One region of the Bacillus pacificus genome, then DNA from elsewhere that is predicted to be linked to it. Evidence: predicted binding sites of a transcription regulator. Region 1 holds the regulator's gene; the other holds the start of a gene.

Evidence for each region. Region 1 encodes LexA, which represses DNA repair genes until DNA is damaged. Its sites were predicted from a motif close to CGAACATATGTTCG; they were not measured.
Region 2: LMD38_RS15115 (YolD-like family protein) is a predicted target of LexA. The motif match lies at 2,084-2,097, and genes of this name have one in related genera.

Annotation. Positions count from the first base shown of each region.
Region 1 is NZ_CP086328.1:1,642,375-1,646,579, reverse strand. Features, by position in the region: gene LMD38_RS08645 (bifunctional metallophosphatase/5'-nucleotidase) at 1-479, shown strand, start outside; gene LMD38_RS08640 (DUF896 domain-containing protein) at 507-746, opposite strand; gene LMD38_RS08635 (YneB family resolvase-like protein) at 792-1,448, opposite strand; gene lexA (transcriptional repressor LexA) at 1,590-2,210, shown strand; gene LMD38_RS08625 (DUF4097 family beta strand repeat-containing protein) at 2,297-3,103, opposite strand; gene LMD38_RS08620 (DUF1700 domain-containing protein) at 3,104-3,646, opposite strand; gene LMD38_RS08615 (PadR family transcriptional regulator) at 3,639-3,962, opposite strand.
Region 2 is NZ_CP086328.1:2,883,494-2,887,698, reverse strand. Features, by position in the region: gene LMD38_RS15125 (peptidylprolyl isomerase PrsA) at 101-952, shown strand; gene LMD38_RS15120 (hypothetical protein) at 1,590-1,808, shown strand; gene LMD38_RS15115 (YolD-like family protein) at 2,346-2,681, shown strand; gene gerPF (spore germination protein GerPF) at 2,899-3,114, opposite strand; gene LMD38_RS15105 (hypothetical protein) at 3,324-3,659, shown strand; gene LMD38_RS15100 (hypothetical protein) at 3,701-3,901, shown strand; gene LMD38_RS15095 (DUF6944 family repetitive protein) at 4,050-4,205, shown strand, end outside.

The sequences.
Region 1 (4,205 bases):
GTTTCCCGGAACATGTAACAATGCGTGACATCGTTTCTAATTATATTTATCCAAATACATTAAAAGTAATTAGAATAACTGGCTCAGATATAAAAGATGCTCTCGAACTCTCTGCTTCTTATTTCACATTAAAAGAAGATGGATCTATCATCGTAAACCCTACCTTTATAGAACCAAAGCCGCAACACTATAATTACGATATGTGGGAAGGAATTTCGTACGTATTAAACATTTCAAAACCAATTGGCGCAAGAGTAGAATCTTTACAACATAAAGGCACTCCTCTTAATATGAACGAAGAATATGACGTCGTTATGAATAATTATCGCACAAGCGGCGGAGGGAACTTCTTTATGTTTCAAAATAAGCCCGTAATAAAAGACATCCCAACAAATATGTCTGAACTTATCGCTAACTATATATTGAAACATAAAAAGATAGAAGCAACCGTTAATAACAACTGGGAAGTTATTAAATAAATAAAAAAGATGGGCTTCGCCCATCTTTTAGTTTAATTTTGCATTATCTTGCTTTTTTAAAGCTTTTAATTTCGCCGGTGTAACATCAGTACCTTGTTCGTTAACAACTTTAATTCCTTTTAGTTCGTTTAACATATTTTGACGAAATCCTTTTAAATATTGTTCACGTAGCGATTGACGCTCACGTTGTTCTTCTTCAGTTAAACCTTCAGCTTTTGCTTTTTTCGCTAAGAAGTTAATGCGTTCAACGAGTTCGTGACTAAGCATCTCGAATCCCCCTTCTACTCAAAACTGATTATTATCATACAATAGTTACTCTTCTTTATCAAGCAATTGCTTTGTATACTCTACATATCTACGATGTACCGTCGCTTTTGAAACATTATGACCAAAGCCACGTAGTGTTGCTGCAATTTCTTCGAAAGTAAGTTCACTCTTACGCAAACGTACAATTTCCTCAATTGGCACTTCTTTCTTCTCTCGTCCTACACTTAAATGACGATTCTTTAAATTATTTTCTGGACGATAGCCTTTTTCTACTGCTCGTTGCATACCACGTTTAATTTTTAAATTATGAATCTTTCTTTGATACTCTTCAACAATACCAATAATATCTAATACCATTGAATCAGAATCCGACAATTGCAATTCACCATTATGTGTATGCGTATATACTTTTATTCCTTCTTTATGTAAACAGTGCATTAACGCAATCTTTGCATTCCCCCTACCAAGGCGCGTTTCATCTTGTATAAGTAGCACATCAATTTGTTCGTCTCGAATTGTATCTAGCACTTCTAATATGCCGTCACGTTCAATTGTATAGCCACTAGCCTGTTCCTCAATCACCTTAGTAACATTCATTTGATAGCGCTCCGCTAAATGCAATAATTCATCTTTTTGACGTAATAATGATGTTTCTTGTGCTTCTTTTGTTGTACTCACACGCGCATAAATAATTGCATTCATTATGAACCCCTCTTTCTCACTATAATTTCCCTTTAGTGTAACATAAATTCGCCTTTTGTTCGAACTTATGTTTGTAGAATGTTTTTTCACATGTTATACTTATTAATAAGAAAAATGAAAGAAAACGAGGTGTTAGAAAACATGGAAAAGTTAACGAAACGCCAGCAAGACATTCTCGACTTTATTAAGCTAAAAGTACAAGAAAAAGGATATCCACCTTCCGTACGTGAAATTGGTCAAGCAGTCGGCCTCGCTTCTAGTTCTACAGTGCACGGACATTTATCAAGATTAGAAGAAAAAGGATACATTCGACGCGATCCAACAAAACCACGCGCAATTGAAATTTTAGGTGAAGACCGAATGGATACAGAAACACAATCTGTTATTCAAGTTCCAATTGTCGGGAAAGTTACTGCTGGATTACCAATTACAGCAGTCGAAAGCGTTGAGGAACACTTCCCTCTTCCAGCTAGCATTGTCGCAGGAGCAGATCAAGTGTTTATGTTACGTATTTCTGGAGATAGTATGATTGAAGCTGGTATTTTCGATGGAGATTTAGTTGTTGTTCGCCAACAACAGTCTGCATATAATGGTGAAATTGTAGTCGCTTTAACAGAAGATAATGAAGCAACTGTTAAACGTTTCTATAAAGAAAAAGACCATTTCCGTCTACAACCGGAAAACTCTTCATTAGAACCTATCATTTTAAAGCAAGTGTCCGTTATCGGTAAAGTAATTGGCGTATATCGTGATTTACATTAAGAATATAAAAGAAGATAATTACCTTATTGATATACGGTAATTATCTTCTTTTTTGTATTTTGATAGATTTTCATACATTCTATTTCTTATGAACGCGTTTCAATCGTCACATCGCCCGCAGCTGTTTTACCGCTAATCTTTTTACTCCCATTACCAATCGTTACGTCTTTATTTTCTTCATTAAAAATTGTTACATCCCCGGCAGCACTTTGCCCAGTAATTACCGCATCTTTTGGTTTTTCCGATAAAGTAATATTTATATCTCCTGCAGTTGAACTTGCTTCTAGATTGTACTTAGAATCATGCTCTAGAATATTTATTTCCCCACTGGTCGTTTTTGCAGTCACTTTCCCTATTACTTTTTTAAAGTTTACTTCACCAGCTTTTGTAGATCCCTCCACATTCTTAGCCGTTACATGTTTCAAATCCACTTCTCCAGTAAGTGTTCTAGCACTTACACGGTCACTTTTCACATCACTTATTTCAATTTGTCCAGCAGATGAATTTACTTTTACATCTTGGTAAGAGCGTTCAGGCACAAGGAGAGTCAATGTAGACGTTTGAAACCTAAAATCGTAAAAAGAAAAATCAAATGAAGCATCTTTTTCTCTTTCCCCAATGATTTTTAATGTGTCACCATCTTCAGTAATACGAATCTCTTGTTTACGCGCATCTCCTGATTGCTTTACATAAAAAGAAGCGTCAGGAGATTTTCGGACAACAATATCCCCGACATCTAACTTAACTTCTATATTTTTTAGTGTTTCGTTTTTAATTTTATCTTCTTTGTTTCCTTCTTCTGCAGCTTGCACTGCTTTTTCATATGTTTGTGAAATCCCAATTACTCCAATAATGATACAAGCGATTGCTACTAACAAGATTTTTTTCATCATCTACTCCCCTTTTATCATTTTGAAGTTCCATATTACATAACGTACGCAAAGCTTTTTAAACCACTTCGTACTATAATAAGCGATTATACATAACAACAAACCTACTCCAACAAAAGTTATACTAACGAATAAATCTAACCATATAAAAGTACCCATAAATACTTTTCCAATTACGAAAAATGGCGTCACTACACTAGCAATCCCACCGACCCAAAAAGAAAATATAAAAGCAATAATTGCAAATAACGGGCCTAACACAATAATGAAATTAAACAAACTAAGTCCAATCGCCGCCATGACAGCTCTTGTCACATTTGAAGTTGATGGATCTTTTTTCATTTCATCGAAACGATACATCGCAAGCAATTCTTTTGCAATTACTTTCGGAGAGCCAAGCCCCTTTATTATTTCCGATTCAGTTTTTCCCTCTTCTATCCCAAACTGAAAATGCTCTTCATAATCAAATAAAATATCTTTTCTCTCTTCGTCCGGTAACTTTCTAAGGTGACTTGATAATTCCTTAAGAAACTGTTCTTTACTCACCCCATTCCACCCCTTCAATAATTTCTTGTACACCTTTCGCAAAATCACGCCACTCTGTTACTAACAAATTCAGTTGCGTTTCCCCTTGCTCAGTTAGTTGATAATATTTGCGAGGTGGTCCTTCCGTAGATTCTTTTAAATACGTTTGAAAATATCCTTCCTTCGTTAAACGGCGTAATAAAGGATATACTGACCCTTCCGATATTAAAAATTTATTTGAGATTTGCTGAACAAGTTCATAACCGTAACAATCCTTACGTTTCACAAGTGCCAGTACACACAGTTCTAACACACCTTTTTTAAACTGAACGTTCAAGTGCAATCCCCCTTTCTCATTTCAGTACTGTTCAATACACGGTACCTTCCTTATCCATAATATACCACTTAGTACTATTTATTGCAAGGTACTATATTTTTAAACACCCGAACTTTAGTATTAAACATATTCAATACCGAACACAACATATCATACAATTTTTTAAACCCATAGATATTACGCATGTTACTTTTACTTATCCACCCTTTTGGAACACAAAGTAATTCGAATTTCACCACGTTA
Region 2 (4,205 bases), 1.2 Mb from region 1:
GTTTTTTTACATGAAATGAATTACATGTAGAAAACACATTGTTTACACAAGTCTATTGTATAGTTATTCTTATATAATAATAAAAGTGAGGTATTTTGAATTGAAAAAGAAAAAGTTATTTTTAGGAACAATTATTTCATGTGTAGTACTGGCATTATCTGCATGTGGTTCCTCAGACAACGTAGTAACATCAAAAGTAGGAAATGTTACAGAGAAAGAGTTAAGTAAAGAATTAAGACAAAAATATGGGGAAAGTACTTTATACCAAATGGTGTTAAGTAAGGCGTTGCTAGATAAATATAAAGTTTCAGATGAGGAAGCGAAAAAACAAGTTGAAGAAGCAAAAGATAAAATGGGCGACAATTTCAAATCGACTCTAGAGCAACTTGGATTGAAAAATGAAGATGAATTAAAAGAAAAAATGAAGCCAGAAATTGCATTTGAGAAAGCGATTAAAGCGACTGTTACAGAAAAAGATGTAAAAGATAACTATAAACCAGAAATGAAGGTAAGTCACATTTTAGTAAAAGATGAAAAGACTGCTAAAGAAGTGAAAGAGAAAGTAAATAACGGAGAAGATTTTGCGGCTTTAGCGAAGCAATACTCAGAGGATACTGGTTCAAAAGAACAGGGCGGGGAAATAACTGGTTTTGCTCCAGGGCAAACGGTAAAAGAATTTGAGGAAGCTGCATATAAATTAGATGCAGGACAAGTAAGTGAACCAGTAAAAACAACTTACGGTTACCATATTATTAAAGTGACAGATAAAAAAGAATTAAAGCCATTTGATGAAGTAAAAGATTCAATTCGTAAAGATATAGAACAGCAAAGACTACAAGACACGACAGGTAAATGGAAACAACAAGTAGTCAATGAATTATTGAAAGATGCTGATATTAAGGTGAATGATAAAGAGTTTAAAAATACATTTGAATTTCTAGAAAAGAAATAATGACTGTAATTAGAAAAGGGAACCTTTAAAGGTTCCCTTTTCTAGTTAGTGTGTGAGTTATAAATAGATAGTAAGACAATACAATATTACATATAAATATTAAGAATTACAATGGAAATTTATGTAATTGTCTTGAAGTAGGTTAATCATCACTTCATAGAATGTTTATATTATAATGTTTTGTTTCATCTCATTAAATATAAAACGAATTAATTAATTTTATCCCATTATTTGTAGGCAGTAAGATTTGCGTAGGCTAATTATTAGTCAGGAATGAACAAAGCTTGAGTGGATTAAAGTTTCACTTTACCCCACTTTAATGGGCAGTAAGACCCCCATCTCAAAATTCAGCGAAAGCAAAGAAGTTAGGTGGGGATCAACTGCCCATAAAAGTCCGATTGGTTCAACTAATAATCAGTGGGGGATGAAGAAAACCCCCACTGATTAAAGTTTCACTTTATAGAAGTGGATAAACATAATTTGCAGAATGAAACATACAATAAGATTGAAATATATTGACGTTAAATGAAGTGAAAAGCAGAGCATTCTATTAAGATGGATGTTCTTTTTCGTATGAAATTTTAAGGTGAAGAATGAATTATTGGATAGATAAATAAATGATGTAGGGGGAGAAAATGTGAAAGTAATTTTTCAAAGAGAAGACGGAGGGAAAATTTTTGAATCGTATGATGAAGATATAAATAACCTATTAGCTATTTTAAAAGAAACGAAAGGGATTAAAATCGGGATGGTTGAATATGAGGTATTAAAATACGAATTAGAGTATTTTCGAAACCCGAAAAAAGCAGTAACAGAGAGGGAGTTACATATAATAGTACAACCAAAATATATTTAATAATTAGAGTGAATTATTAATGAATAGTTTTATGTAGTATGTACGAAAAGAGAGTGTTTAAATTGCTCTCTTTTCATAGAAATTCATAAGGAACGAATGGAGGTCCATTATAAATCCCTTAAATTTTGTGAGTTCGTTCTTTATAATATATGCTTTCATTTATAGATGGTTAATAAACTCGAAAAAATTAAAACTTTTTAGTTGATCTTTTCACCTCCCATTTAATAGGAAGTGAAAAGATCATTTGATGAAGAAAAAATAAATCTCTTCTCAAAAGAACGTAAGTTCGTGTATAATTAGAACGAATGTTCTTGTAAGTGTAGATAGTATAAGATTTAGAAATAAAGTGAAACTGTAATTAGCGGGTGTTTAAGGGGAGTTGATCTTCGACTTACTTTCCTTGTATGTCTTGAATTTTGAGGTGGGAGATTTCTTACCTGTTCATGCGGGAGAAATATGAGCCGAGCAATTATTAAAGAATAATCGAAGCGCAATATGTTTGAAATAGAATGGATAAATAATCGAGGAGATAGAGAAATGAATGATGTAAAGATGCAAAGAGCAAAAAGAGAATGGGTTCCATTTACAGTAATGTCGGAACAGTTATTAAGTATGCGAAAGGTTATTGGGGAGAAATTTAAAGTACAAAAACCATTTTTAACAAAAGAAGCAAAAGAGGGAATTTCTGATAAATTATTAATGTCATTATTGTCTGAGAAAGAAATATTGGTGACATATTTTGAAGATGGGTACATACTTACAAGCTATATGACAGTTGTACATATAAATCCGCTAAAGCGCATTGTAATGTGTACTGACGCGTTTTATAAAACTTACGTATTTAATACTACGGATATTATTGAAATAACGTAAAGTAAGCTAAAATTTAACTTTTAGCTTACTTTACGTTATGTAAGATGTGGAATAGAAAAAATGAAACGGAAAAGCAGCTAGCTTCATACTAGCTGCTAAGCCCCAGGGAAAGGGAGAAAAAGATAGGGTACTCCAAAAATCAACAATAGCTGTATAACAGCCTGATTATAGTATGGACAAATTTAAAATTCTTAAACAGAACGATGAAAAAATAGGGTTAAGCTGTACCGACTTGGTTTTGATCCGCAAGGTCAGAATCAAACGTATTAGTCGCACTCACACCATTAAAAGTATTAACAACAAAACCAACGTTGGAAGCGCCAGATCCATTATAAGCCTTCGTATTTTCTTTTGGAGAAACGTTGTAGAAATCACCTAAGTTAAATGAACCGTTACTATTTTGTACAACTAAATTCCCTACAACTGAGGGCATAGTTTTCACCCACTTTACAATCATTTGTTAACACTACTATATGGTCTTATAGTCCAAATGGTTCATCTAACAAAAATTGCGGAATAGTAAAACGTTTGAAGTGTAGCTTAATCCCATAATAAAAGTGTGTTAAACTGAATGTAAGGTTACGTAATTAAAAATGAAAATTGTATAATTATCATATACGAAAACAAAGGAGGCAAAATGTAATGAATAATGTTATAAAAAAAGTAGATTTAACAGATGCAAAGTCAAGTAATCTTGTTGCACTTATTTATAGCAATGAAGTTATATTGATTGAAGAAGCATTTTGTCCAAATGAAATAAAATTAAAGTTTAATGAAATTGCAATTTTATCGGCTATTAAAACGGCGCATATAATGAAAGTATCCATTAGAAAAGAGCTTGACGCGTTTTTTCATGATACGGGTGTTTTATTGGTGAAGCATAGTGCTGAGTATGGAAACAGTCAATCTATCACTATGCATTTTGAACAATTTAAAAAGTTACAACATGAGATTGAGTATTTGAGTAAAAGTATGTAATAAGACAAGATGAAGATTCTTTCATAGAGGTGAACAGTTCTATGTTGAAAAAATGGTTTGAAAATTTTTTAGACGAATCTCACTGTAAACATAAATATAGTTTTATTAAGATGCAGGATAATGAAGATTTCAAAAGTGGTAAGCTAGGTGTAGCTTATGTGTATAGGTGTGAGAAGTGCGGGAAAGAGAAGTTGAAATTTAAAAGCAATAACGAAATAAATAATGATTTTTTTGATATATAGGAAAGAGTAACTGTTATGGGTTACTCTTTTTTTGTATTTTTAACACACTATAGAATGCACAAAATTAAATGTAGAAAATAAATATGAGTTAAAGGAGGCCATTTATGTATTTCGAAAGTACTAGAAAACTTCTAAATAGGTGATAAGAATGAATCTAAGCGGTTTAAAAGTGACAGGAGCATGGTTTCAAGTAGGAGGAAATCTTACAGCGGCAATTGGGACGACAAGAGGATTTATCGGGGAGGAGAAAGCTGAATCGAAAATTGTAATTGTAGGAAGCTCATTACAAGCCCTCGGGTATATA